Regions from separate parts of the Effusibacillus lacus genome, predicted to be linked through region 2. Evidence: riboswitches for the same ligand, from Rfam matches in the RefSeq annotation. Region 2 holds a riboswitch; each other region holds the start of a gene.

Region 1 (3,174 bases), on a different contig from region 2:
ATGTTGTTAACCGTTTTTGTTCTGATCGCGCTTGTGCAAATCATTCAATACCTGGGTGACTGGACAAGAAGCAAAGTGGACAAGCGGTAATCATACAATACATCAAAAGAATGGGAGAGAGGAAACATGAAAAAGATCTGGAGTTTACTTGCTGTACTGGGACTATCAGCCTCTTTAGTGACAGGCTGCGGTGGCGGGAAAACCGAACCAGCCGCCAAACCGGATGCCAAGCCGGCTGAAAAGAAAGAGTTGAAGATTGGTGCTACGGCCGGTCCTTACAGTGACATGGTATCAAAGGCTATCAAGCCTATCATGGAGAAGAAAGGATATAAGATCGAGGTCGTGGAGTTTGGCGATTACATTCAACCGAACCTGGCTCTGGCCAATGGTTCCCTGGATGCCAATCTGTTTCAGCATATTGTCTACCTGAAGAAGTTCTCCGCAGACAAGGGACTGGATCTTTCTGCCGTAATCAGTGTTCCGACGGCTCCGATGGGACTTTATTCGAAGAAGTTCAAATCTCTGGATGAGATCAAAGAGGGAAGCACGATTGCGATCGCCAACGATCCCACAAACCTGGCCAGAACGTTGCTGCTGCTGCAGGATGCCGGCTTGATCAAGATCAAGAAGGATGTCGATGTTTCCAAAGCTTCTGAGAAAGACATCGCAGAGAATCCGAAGAAACTGAACATCAAACCGCTGGAGGCCGCCCAACTGCCCCGTGCAGTCGACAGTGCCGATCTTTCTGCCGTACCGGGGAACTTTGCTCTGGCAGCCAAGATGGATCTCTTGTCAGCATTAAAGTTGGAAAATATGCCTGATGATTACCGGAACCAGCTGGTTGTCAAAACCAAAGACCTGGAGGCCCAATTTACCAAAGACCTCAAGGCAGCCATTGAATCCAAAGAGTTCGAGCAAACCATCGACAGCCAGTTTAAAGGGTTCGGAAAACCGAAATGGATGACCCAGAAGTAATCTTGTATATACAAAAGACGCCAAAAGACGCCATTTGGGCGTCTTTTTGTTATGAAGTGCACGGAATTCGTCTTCCGGAATGCGATTGGCCGGGTAAAAAGGAAAGGGTTTCTCACCTGACGAATATATGGAATGCCACTCTTTGTGGCCGACAACGGCAAACTTCGGGAAACCGGAGGACGCAAAACTACAGGGGCTACGGTAGGAAACTACGAAGCCAGCCAGTTGCCGAAAGGAGGGGACATCATGAGAACAGCTTTCAAAGCAGGCATGTTTACAGCTCTCAACGCACTCGCGATCTTGATTACCTATGGGCAACCATGGTTCTAGTAGGTTGCCGGTCAAGAGAGAATCGGATAAACCCGATTCTCTCTTTTTAATTTTTTCTATAAGTGTTATTATTTAACTTATCGGCACCATCTGATCGGATCCTATTTTGAGAGGGGAGACAGCATGAAGGAAAGAAATTTGTATACATACGTTCTAAGTCTTGTAGCCATATATGCTGTCTGGGAGACGATCATTGATTTCGAGATTAGCAACTGGTTTTTTTATCTGCTGCTCATAGGGCTGGTCATTGTTTGGGATCTGTTTCCTGTCAAATTGCCCAGCGGAATTGAGTATGAGGCTGGTTCCATTGGTTGCTTGTTGATACTGTTTCAATTTGGTCTTTCTGCATGCATGTTGTCATGTATTATCGGCCTATTGTTTGCTTTTTGGAAGAATGCAAAGTCTTTCAAAAAAATTAAATGGTTTCGCTATACGGTCAGCATTGGCATGTATTATCTTTCATTCCTGCTTGCTTACAAAGTGATGGGGTATACGGCTTACCTCAATCCTTACATCCAGGCGTTTGCGATTGCGTCTGTTTTTGAACTTGCTAATCACATACTGATGGCCGGTGTGAAAAAAACGGTTACGGGAAGTGTTACAACCGGTGAATTTTTCGGACCTCTAAAGACCCTGCTTATTCCCGTAATCATGTACACCATTATTCTCCCCCGTTTAATGAGGCATCAGGAGATTCAGGAATGGCTGGATGAAATTTCTTTTTTGGCAATCGCATCCATTACGATCATTTACTTTTCTTCCGCATTTACCAAAGAACTCACAAAGCGCAGAGAGGCTCAAGAAGCCCTGTATCTTGCGCAACAGGAACTGGAGGATACACTCCGCCATCAACAGGGAATGACCTTCAAATTCAAGGAGGCGGATGAAAAATTCATTCATACGCTGTATGACGGGGAATTGATGTACAGGCTCGGGTTTGTCCCGGAAAAAGTGATTGGAAAGGAGTTGTCAAATTTTGTTCCAATAGACATGGCTTTAAAGACCGAAAGTTATTACCGCCGTGCATGGAACGGAGAAGAGAACGTGATCTACGAAGGGGAACTGAACGGGATCATCTATCTGGCTTCTTTGCGCCCAATTAAGCGAAACGGGAAAGTGGTGGAGGTAATCGGGTCCTGCGTGGACATAACCGAGCGGAAACAAGCTGAAGATCTTCTGCTCAAATCAGAAAAGCTGGCCGTCGCGGGTCAATTGGCTGCCGGAATCGCCCATGAAGTGCGCAATCCCCTGACAACGATCAGGGGGATTATACAATTGATGCAATCCGGTCGGATGAAAGAACAGTATTTTGACTTGATAGTTTCAGAAATCGATCGAATGAACCAGATCATTAGGGACTTTTTATCTTTGGCCAAACCCTATTCCACCTCTTTTAAGAGGACGAACCTCCATTCCTTTCTGGAAGATACGGTTCTATTGTTTACGGCTGAAAAAATCATGAGAAATGTGCAGATCGAACGGGATTTCTCGATCGACAACCCTTGGATTCTTTGTGAGGAAGCACAGTTGAAACAGGTATTTATTAACATTATAAAGAACGCGTTCGAAGCGATGCCCAATGGTGGAAATCTGACTATCAGCACGCATGTTTCGGAACCGAATCTTGCGGTCATCCGGTTCTCCGACTCCGGACTTGGAATCCCGGAGGACAGGCTTGACAAGTTGGGCGAGCCCTTTTACAGCACGAAGGAAAAGGGGACAGGTCTGGGTTTGATGGTCAGTTACCGGATTGTTGAGCAGCATAACGGCACAATCAGAATTCAAAGCAAACTCAACGTCGGGACTACTGTGGAAGTGGTTTTGCCGCTGGTTAAATAAACATGAGCATCTGCCGTGCTCCATTTGGTC
Region 2 (3,174 bases):
CCCTGCCACAAAAGCTTCAAACCCAACCGAACCATCTTCGTATGTCTTTGCTGCAGGAGGCAGTTCTACTATAATCTTTTTCACAAGCTTGGCGGAACTGGGTGCTCCTGCCGCTTTCGGGAGCAGCGGGCCAAATACCACCAAGGCCTTCGCGCCGGAATCACTCAGGAAATGTTCAATTTCCCGCTCAACCGACATGGGATTGACCTGCACAACAATGGCTCCGGCCATCAGAATCCCATAGTACGCAATCACATATTGCGGGCAGTTGGGAAGCATGATGGCCACCCGATCGCCTTTTTCAATTCCCAATTCACGGAGTCCTGCAGCAAATCGCCCTGCATAGCCATAGAGGGTTTGATAGTTGATTTGCTGACCGTAAAAGTAAATGGCTCCTCTCTCAGGAAAGCGCTTACAAGTTTGACCCAGCATTTGAGGTAATGTCATGTTGCTGATCTCTTCCAGTTTCACCATTGGAATCCCCTCTCTCAGCATTAATAAAAAATTTCAATAAATTTGTACTTCTTTGTCTTTCTTTATTCTATAGCATAATTCCTGCCTCTTTCAATTGCAGTAAACTGCAGTAAACAACAGGCATCCAAACAAAATCCGGCACTTAATGCCGGATCCCCTCGCTAATTTCTCTGATTCGTTGTTGGCATCCCTCCATCAACACCGTTTGGCCCGTCTTGAGGAACAAGTGTGTCAGCAGGTTCAACACTTCCAATTCCAGAACCGGAAGCCTATATTCATGGCAAGCAGCCAATGCCTGCTTCAATCTGAAAATGGCTCCATGCCAATCTTTTTGACTGATCAGTACCAGGGTCATTGCCAGCAGAGCTTTAATCTGGCCGTCTGCCGATTTCTCCTTCCGGTAAATTTCATATGCCATCAGCAGGGCCGCAATTGATTCATCCAGCTTCCCCTGTTTGTACAAGACTCTTGAATAGATCTGCCATCCTTGTGCCGCATCGGTTGCGTTGGTGCAAACTGACAATTGTTTAAGGGATAGAGCGCAGTGCAGGGCCGCTTGCTCAAGTTGGTTTCGTTCCATCAAGCAGACCGTCACCAACAGTTCGGCCAGTCCCGAGTTGTGAACGTTGCCCGCTTGATCGAATTGACCACGGGCTTGAGATGCCATTTTCATGGCTCTGCTCAGACTGCCCGCCCGGTAAAAGACCATAGCCAGCAGCAACAGCATGTTTCCCTTTAATTTGCCCAAGCCGCTCTTTTGAACTGTGTACCTGTGTTCCAATTCTTTCAATTCTTTTCTGTATGGATAGAGATACAACGGAGTAATTCCCGTCTGGTAGGATCTTTCCTTGGCCAATTCCAATACATGCTGTTTCACGGTTCCCAACAGAATCCGCAGTTTTGCTGCAGAGTCTCTTTCATGACTTACGCAGTCCAGCACCTTACCAAGCAATAAATCCAGCGACTCCCCTGCATTTGTTGGAACCGGTTCCGAATGGTTGCGAACCCGCAAACTCATGCAAACTCCTCCCAAACAATGATTTTGTCAGGGCAGACACATAAGCGTATACCTGTGGCGGCCCGGCTGTCATAGAAAGCAGTGCCCTCCTTAGACCCGCAGCTTTGCGTCATCTCCTTTCGGAGATTTTGCCTTTTTCTACAGCGTATTTCTCTAATAGGTACAACGATTGCCGAGAGATTCCTATAAAAAATATAAAAATGCGTCAAAAGTCCCACTCTTTTTGGGCTTTTTCGACGCATTTCGACAAGATAATCCCGTCAAATCTGCTGGTTTCTGCCTAAGCTTCCAATGCAATCCCGCGCAATCCCAGCTCGTCGGCTCTTGCCTGGAGTGCAGCAATGACAAATTCAATATGTTCGTCCAAATCGACTCCCAGCTCCTCAGCCCCTTTGTACACGTCTTCCCGGGAGACCCCTTTGGCAAACGCTTTGTCTTTCAGTTTCTTCCTGACCGCTTTCACGTCCACGTCAAAGATGCTTTTGGTTGGTCGAACCAGGGCAACCGCCATAACGAATCCGGACAATTCGTCTACTGCAAACAGCGTTTTATCCAGCAGTGATACCCTTGGAACGCCTGAATACTCGGCGTGGGACAGGATTGCATGAATCACGTCTTCCGGATAGCCCATTTTTTGAAGAATTTCGCAACCTTTAAAAGGATGCTCCTCAGGAGTGGGATACATCTCGTAATCAAAATCGTGCAGCAGCCCGACGATTCCCCATTTCTCCACGTCTTCGCCAAACTTTGCCGCATAGGCACGGATGGAAGTTTCCACCGCCAGCGCATGCTTGATCAAACTTTGGCTCTTGGTGTATTCGTTCAAGAGATTCCATGCCTCTTCCCTTGTGAAATTCATTCTTCTCACTCCGTTTTCTAAATTGTTTTCCAGGGCCCCGCATAGCATGACCGGCAATTGTTTGCCTTACAAGCTACTGGGGTGACAGTTTATACAGCGGTTCCAGTTGGAGCATGGTTTGCCGTGCCCTGTCCAGAAACTCCCCGCCCGACATGGATATTGCTTCTGCTCGCGGGATTTCGATCCCGACCAGCAGTTCCCCATTCTTGTTATGTATGAGTTTTCGGGTGAAGATGTCAATTTTCTCATTCATCTCCGAATGAGGGACGGGCTTTGGTTTCACGTGGTCATCGTACCAAAGCATGGACCCCGGAATTTTATCCCTGACCTCCGGCCATTGCCGCGCCAGTTGTTCCCCGAATTCTTTCTTGTGCAAGCATTCGTAGATGATGGCAAACTGCACGAAAGCATGGGTAGACCACAATCCGACTTGAAAATGGGGCAGCATCTTATAGCCGCGAGGATTTGTGGCAAAGCTTACCCAGGAATCGCTGGGGGGGTTGGTTTTCCGCCGGGCATGTTTGGCCACATGCGCAAAGAACTCTTCTCCGTAATGGGCGGACAAATCCGGAGCCAATTCTGTGCCGATCGCTTCAAACTTGGGACGCACTCTGGTCTTGAGGGCCTCCATTCGGGGCTCCAGCCCTTCCACTTCAAATACAGCAAAGTCTTCTTCTTTCCATCCGGCAAACATTACCTTCCTCCTCCCTTACAATTGCTGGAACAAACGGACTAATTCTTCCGCCACCGATTCGGCGGTAAACATGTCCGTATCATTCTCATCCGCAAGCTTTTGGTAGCGATCCAGATTTTGCGCCATGCG
Region 3 (3,174 bases), on a different contig from region 2:
GTCTTCACCCTCCAATGATATAGAGTCAGAAAAAGCACCGGTGTGAACACTTGCCATCGGTGCTTTCTTTTTACGTACCTGGGGCGGAACGGTGGGACCGCTCCAGATAATCGAGAAACAGTTTGCAGAAATTGTCGGACAGGGACGCGTACAGAGTGGCAGCTCCTTTTTCAAACACTCCGCTTCGGTTATAAACACGTATCCTGTTCGTTATAATCTTGTGCGTTCCTTTTTCGTCCGGGCGTCCGTCCATCGATTCCCGTTGAATCAGACCGAGAATATCTTCGAACAGAATGTGGTAGGTCTGGTCCTCCCGCTGCAGGATAAACTCTTTGGTTGTCAGTTTGTAACCGATTCCTTTCCGAATTTCGGTTCGTTTCAGTTCCCCGGACAGAGATTTCAGGTTAAGAAAGCGGTTCATAGACAGCCCCCTTTTCTATAGGATATGGAGCTTTACGTCATGATATCATGTTTGCCGTATTTGAGAAAGTATTTGATCTTCCCCCCGCGGGCATGGCAATCACAAAAAAAGAGCGACATCCCCAATGTCGCTAGTAACTGCAATTGCACATTTGACTAATCAGTGGGCCGTTGTAAGGCTTGTGTCAGAAAAGCCCTTATTTCTTCAGGTTGGATACCCATTTCCCTGGCGATGAACAGCAGTTGGATCCATTCATCATCCAAGGTGGAATTGCATAATGCCTCACCCGTTACAATCATTCCCTTACCCCTCCACTGCCATAGAATTCCCCACAATTGATTCTATGCGTTTATTAGAGTTTCATTCACATTGTAAAAACCAGGTTAAGCGCAAAGATTGAACAATATTTACGAATAAAGGGCAAGGGCTGGAAAAGAAAAGAGGAGCACTTCCAGGGTACTCCCTCTATTGGGATTCATTGTGTTTATTCTGCAGCCGCCATTTGTTAAACTCAAGAAATTCACGAAATTGCTCTTTGCTGATTCCAGAATCCATTGCCTCCCGGACAAGGGTGAGCCATTCGCGATCCAATGCATCGGAATCTTTAGCAGAATTGGAAAGAATCAGGGTCTGGATATCCACATTCAGGACGGCGGAGATCTTCTCAAGAAATTGAATGGATGGATTGGCTTGAATATCCCGCTCAATGGAACTGAGATATGACTTTGACACACCTGCCCGGTCAGCAAGTTCAGTTAATGAGAGATTCTTTTCTAAACGCAATTGTTGGATTCGTTTCCCGATCACTGACTTGCCTCCTCAATCAGGTTTCATAATTGTTTCGTTCATTATATCATATAGTTGACATTTTTGTAGGCTTACCCAGCAAAAGGCGACAGTGAAGACTGTCGCCTTGTTTCTGTCCCTAATCATCCGGTCAGCTTTTGAATCCCGATAATTCCAATGAGGCCTGTACAAGAAAACTTCTTACTTCCTCCGGTGTAATGCCCATCTCTCGCGCAGTTTTCATCAGGTCTACCCATTCCGGATCCAACGGTAGACTGACAGCTTCCTCGATGGATACCATTTCCCCTTACCCCTCCAATGGTCAGCTCAAATTGCTTTCCAATTGGCAGCCCAGCCATCATAGTATGGAAACCTTAGACCTGTGGCTTTGCGCCCCTGCCTTTCAGTCAGGTTTGCCTTTATCCGGAAGCTTTACCCCAGTAAAATTCTAATTTAAATTATAGTAATTATCAATTAAAAATATTCGAATTATTTCGATTTTGTTCGACGCTTGTTGGTGTCTCAGGTTATGTTCATTATAAGAAACAACAAACGTTCTATATAACTAACAAAATAAAAGATTGGACAAGATTTGTGCACTATAATGAACAAAAACCGTTCTATACAACGAAAAATGAAAGAATTTACGATTTTTGTTTTCTATAAAAGCCGATTATACTTTGAATGCGGGTTCGATAAAACGAACAAGCGGGCTCGCGAAGAAGGTTTAAACCTATTTTGATTAGGTACATACTGAAACTATTGTTCGACAAATCGAACGAGAAAAACTAGGAGGTAAGGAAAATGAGGAAAAAGTTTGCAATCAGTGCAGCAGTGATCACTTCTATGGTAATGGCCAGCGCAGGTTCCGCATTCGCATCCGTGGACCAGAAGCAGAAAGTTGACAGGGAAAGTTACAGCAGCCAGTACGGTGTTGGTGCCATGGTGGGCCAAACCCAAAAAGCACCTGCATTTTTCGGGCAACAACAAATAGCGAACCAAGCTGACGGTCTGGAGCAATCCCAGAAAGCTGACCAGTACAACGATCAGTACCAAGAGGCTGAAGGATTCTTTGTGGGCCAAGAACAACGATCCGGAGAATCGACCGAACAATACCAAATAGCCAACGGTACATACCGTCGCCCGGTATCGGGTTCCCAATCGCAAAAATCGGACAACTGGACTCTGCAAGGTCAATCTGCTGCAGGCGGATTTATCGGTCAGCAACAAAAATCTTCCAACAGCACAGACCAGTTCTCCAAGACAAAGGGACGCAACAATTCGCAGGAGCAAAAATCGGACAACTGGACTCTGCAAGGTCAATCTGCTGCAGGCGGATTTATCGGTCAGCAACAAAAATCTTCCAACAGCACAGACCAGTTCTCCAAGGCAAAGGGACGCAACAACTCACAGGAGCAAAAATCGGACAACTGGACTGAGCAAGATCAATCTGCTGAAGGCGGATTAATCGATCAAAAACAAAAATCTGCCAATGTTACCCAACAAGGTTCTGTTGCGAAAGGTCATGATATCAACCAAAAACAAAATTCGGATGTAACTGTTGTACAATCTCAAAGTGCTTCTACAACAGGTGACTTGATCGATTAAGAGCTATAAAGCTGGTCACAGCATAGAAGAAATTGACTCCATCCCGGAAAAGGATGGAGTTAATTTCTATCAGCCAACTACATATACATCTAAAAAACTCGTAAGAAGACCGAGATTACATGAGGGAGCAGGATAGCAAAATGATTAGAAAAAGTGCAGTAACCGCATTGGTTATGGCTTTCAGTATGGGTTCTCCACTTGCTCATGCGGAAGAAGCCACCCAAACCCAGACAACTGAGACAAGTTTGCCGCAAAGCCAATCAACCGGCACGCCCGAAACGGGTACAACCACCCAAACACAGGAAACACAAATTGAGACAGTTCAAGAACAGTCTGTCGCCACATCGGGTTCCAACCCG
Region 4 (3,174 bases), on a different contig from region 2:
GAAGCAACAAGGCAGATCAAAGAGATGTACCCGGCAATTAAAGTTCTTATCTTATCCATTCATGACGACGAAGCCTACATCTTCGAAGCAATTCGTGCAGGAGCCAACGGGTATCTCCTGAAAGATGTCGAATCGGAAGTCCTGGTTGACGCGGTCCGACAGGTGGCCGGCGGAACGGCATTTATCCATCCTCAGGTTACAACGAAGCTGATCAATGAATTTAAACGGCTAAGCTACAAGATGGGTGGCGGCAGGGTGTTCCAGGATGAAATCGCAACTGCCGTGGAACAGGACACCTGGCAGGATTTGCTGACGCAAAGGGAAATGGAAATTCTGCGTTTAATGGCGGAAGGAAAAAGCAATCGGAACATTGGGGAAACCCTGTTTATCTCGGAGAAAACGGTGAAAAATCACGTTTCTTCCATACTGGGAAAACTCGGGGTTGATGACCGAACCCAAGCTGTTATTACAGCTGCCCGACGCGGGTGGGTCCGACTCTGACGAACGCCTACATAGGGGCCGGCATATATTGACACCACAAGGGGAGGTGGCAGGTGTGCTGGCCCTTTTGATATGGGCTTTTGCCGTATACGGCTTGATTGTAGGGGTAACCAAACTGGTCCGTTTTTTCTATAGACGTTCCTCGCCAGAGAACCGCCTGACTTTGGTACTGTTGGTGCAGGACGGGGAGAATTACGTGGAGGGACTCCTTCGCACTATCTGCTACAGGGCGTTTCTGTCCAAAAAAGAGATGCGGATTGTGCTGGTGGATACCGGATCCCGGGATACGACCCGGGAAATCATAAGACGCCTGGAAGAAAATGACGCCAGAATCGAACTGGTGGAAAGCAGTCAGGAATTTGATCCGGAGCTGATACGGGCATTGTGGGCAGAAACAGGAACTGAGAGTCCGTTTCTCCTGATCGACCTGCGGGGATATAAAAATAACAGGAAAATAATCCCTTATTTGGCGGTAATTGTCGAATTATAAAGTAATTTCCCGAAAAATAGTCCTACAGTCCTATGTACTATTTTGTCGACATATGTAAAATTTAAGACAAGGAATGAGTCAATCACAAAGGGCAAACCTGATCGAAAGACAGGGACGCAAAGCCATGGGTCTACAGCGAAAGCTATGATCGCCAGGCTGCTGATTGTTCCGGTGAATTGCTCAATCCCACAAAAGGTTTCCTCATTGACCCTTTTGGAATCCCCCTACCCCCCACAACCAAGAGATCCCTCTCCTGAGGGATCTCTTGGTCTGTTTGCCGTTTTTACACATAGTTTACAAAAGCTGCCGGAATTGGGGCGTGTCTTCGGCAGAACCATTAAGGAGTTTAAGGATTCGACCCGCAATCTGCTGCTTGATGACCCCGAACCGGAAAAGAAAGTGTCCTGATCCTGTTGTTCCGACAATTCCCTGCGCTTCTTGAAACATTCCAAGAAGCGCTTTTTGCACTTGTAAGATAAGCGCTAGTATTTGAATTCTTAAGCTAACCTTTATATTTTCTTAATAATTCGATGGTACGTTAAGACTGAGAGGAAGGGAGGAACCACCTGATGCAGAAAATGACCGATTGGGTACGGGGCGGAGACATCACGACATTTTTCTGGGTGAACCATAGTTTGAGATCCTCGCTGCTGGACAAAATAATGCCATGCATCACCCACTTCGGAGGGGCGGTCTGGAGCATTCTGCTGGCACTGGCTTTGCTGCTCTTCGGCAATTCGTTCCTGATGAAGACGGGCGTTCATATGGCTTTGAGTTTGTTGATCAGTCATCTGGTTGTCAGCGTGTGCAAGAAAGTATATCCGCGGCGAAGGCCTTATCAGGCCCTTGAAGATGTATGCACCGGGCGCAAGTTGCTCTGTGACGCGTCATTTCCTTCCGGACACTCGACGGCCGCTTTTTCCATGGCGACCGTGTTGACAATTGCATTTCCCGCTTTTACGGCTGTGTTCTACGGTGTGGCCGTACTCGTGGCTTTATCCCGGGTATATCTCGGTTTGCATTATCCGACTGACATTGCCATCGGTGCAATGCTTGGTACCGTTACCGCATTGGTGATAGCTTAAGGAGGGACCCATGCCGCATTTCGTATTGTTGTCCGAATCGATTGGAGCGGGTCATGACCGGGCTGCCTCCGCGATTGAAGAATCGTTGCTGACATCCTTCCCGGATGCGCGGGTGACGAGACTGAACCTGCTGGATACGTTTCGCCCGCTCACGGCAAAAGTGACTCGCGCCTTGTATCTGGAAACACTGGCCCGGCGGCCGGGCTGGTGGGGGAAATGGTACGAGTGGCAGCGGGAGAAGGAAATGAACGGGTTCAGCCGCCTGATTGTTCACCGTGTGTTGAAAAAAGACGTAGGTTCCTGGTTGAGACGCCTGGCTCCTGATGCGGTTGTCTGCACGCACCCGCTCCCGGCGTGCCTGATCGCGGAAATGAAACGCAAGGGGCTGCAGGTTCCCTTGTGTACAGTCATTACCGATTTTGATATGCACGGATACTGGACACACCAAGGGGTGGATCTCTACTGCGTTCCTGCGCAACCAATCGCAAACGTTCTGCATAAGCGTCTCCGTTATCCCGCAGAAGTCCGGGTGACAGGGATTCCCGTATCCCGTTCGTTTCTGGAAGCGTTATCCGGTTCGGAAACCGCAGAGGGTATCAGACCGGATTCTGAAAACAGAATTCTGATTATGGGCGGAGGCTTGGGAATCGGCGTAACCCCAATGGTCGAGTCGATTGCCGATTCCTGCGGCGCTTGCAAGATCACTGTGGTTTGCGGCCACAATCAGACCCTGCAGGAAGAATTGGAGAGCCGGTACGGACAGAACGGCAACATTACTATATACGGGTACACTAGACAGATTGCCAGGCTGATGGCCCAACATCATGTGCTTGTTACCAAACCGGGCGGCTTGACCGTATCGGAAGCCCTGACCATGAAACTGCCGATGGTGCTGTATACTTCGATACCCGGACAGGAACAGCGAAACGGGGAGCTGATGACCCGGTTGGGAGTGGCTTATTCCGCGGATACACCGGACGAAGCGGCTGATCTGGCTCTTTATCTTGCGGAGAACAAGACGGTTCGGGAAACAATGATCAGACGCATGGAGACCATCCGTCGTCCGAAAGCTGCCGAGGAAATTGCGGAAGCTGTGAT

Evidence for each region. Region 2 has a riboswitch for cyclic di-GMP ahead of EFBL_RS15820 (tetratricopeptide repeat protein). Riboswitches for the same ligand answer to the same signal wherever they lie in the genome.
Region 1: linked by a shared signal. The riboswitch ahead of EFBL_RS17905 (ATP-binding protein) and the one ahead of EFBL_RS15820 (tetratricopeptide repeat protein) in region 2 are both predicted to bind cyclic di-GMP.
Region 3: linked by a shared signal. The riboswitch ahead of EFBL_RS05135 (anti-repressor SinI family protein) and the one ahead of EFBL_RS15820 (tetratricopeptide repeat protein) in region 2 are both predicted to bind cyclic di-GMP.
Region 4: linked by a shared signal. The riboswitch ahead of EFBL_RS02520 (phosphatase PAP2 family protein) and the one ahead of EFBL_RS15820 (tetratricopeptide repeat protein) in region 2 are both predicted to bind cyclic di-GMP.

The regions. Positions count from the first base shown of each region.
Region 1 is NZ_BDUF01000109.1:1,783-4,956, forward strand. Features, by position in the region: gene EFBL_RS17895 (methionine ABC transporter permease) at 1-90, shown strand, start outside; gene EFBL_RS17900 (MetQ/NlpA family ABC transporter substrate-binding protein) at 127-975, shown strand; cyclic di-GMP riboswitch class I at 1,122-1,208, shown strand; gene EFBL_RS17905 (ATP-binding protein) at 1,429-3,144, shown strand.
Region 2 is NZ_BDUF01000086.1:188,388-191,561, reverse strand. Features, by position in the region: gene EFBL_RS15825 (long-chain-fatty-acid--CoA ligase) at 1-474, opposite strand, end outside; gene EFBL_RS15820 (tetratricopeptide repeat protein) at 617-1,492, opposite strand; cyclic di-GMP riboswitch class I at 1,546-1,635, opposite strand; gene EFBL_RS15815 (HD domain-containing protein) at 1,773-2,351, opposite strand; gene EFBL_RS15810 (YktB family protein) at 2,425-3,045, opposite strand; gene EFBL_RS15805 (glycosyltransferase family protein) at 3,061-3,174, opposite strand, start outside.
Region 3 is NZ_BDUF01000020.1:12,262-15,435, forward strand. Features, by position in the region: gene EFBL_RS05115 (AtpZ/AtpI family protein) at 1-8, opposite strand, end outside; gene EFBL_RS05120 (hypothetical protein) at 71-421, opposite strand; gene EFBL_RS05125 (anti-repressor SinI family protein) at 577-720, opposite strand; gene EFBL_RS05130 (helix-turn-helix domain-containing protein) at 887-1,228, opposite strand; gene EFBL_RS05135 (anti-repressor SinI family protein) at 1,359-1,508, opposite strand; cyclic di-GMP riboswitch class I at 1,550-1,635, opposite strand; gene EFBL_RS05140 (hypothetical protein) at 2,012-2,815, shown strand; gene EFBL_RS05145 (hypothetical protein) at 2,956-3,174, shown strand, end outside.
Region 4 is NZ_BDUF01000010.1:11,176-14,349, forward strand. Features, by position in the region: gene EFBL_RS02505 (response regulator transcription factor) at 1-501, shown strand, start outside; gene EFBL_RS02510 (glycosyltransferase) at 557-991, shown strand; cyclic di-GMP riboswitch class I at 1,072-1,155, shown strand; gene EFBL_RS02520 (phosphatase PAP2 family protein) at 1,561-2,076, shown strand; gene EFBL_RS02525 (MGDG synthase family glycosyltransferase) at 2,087-3,174, shown strand, end outside.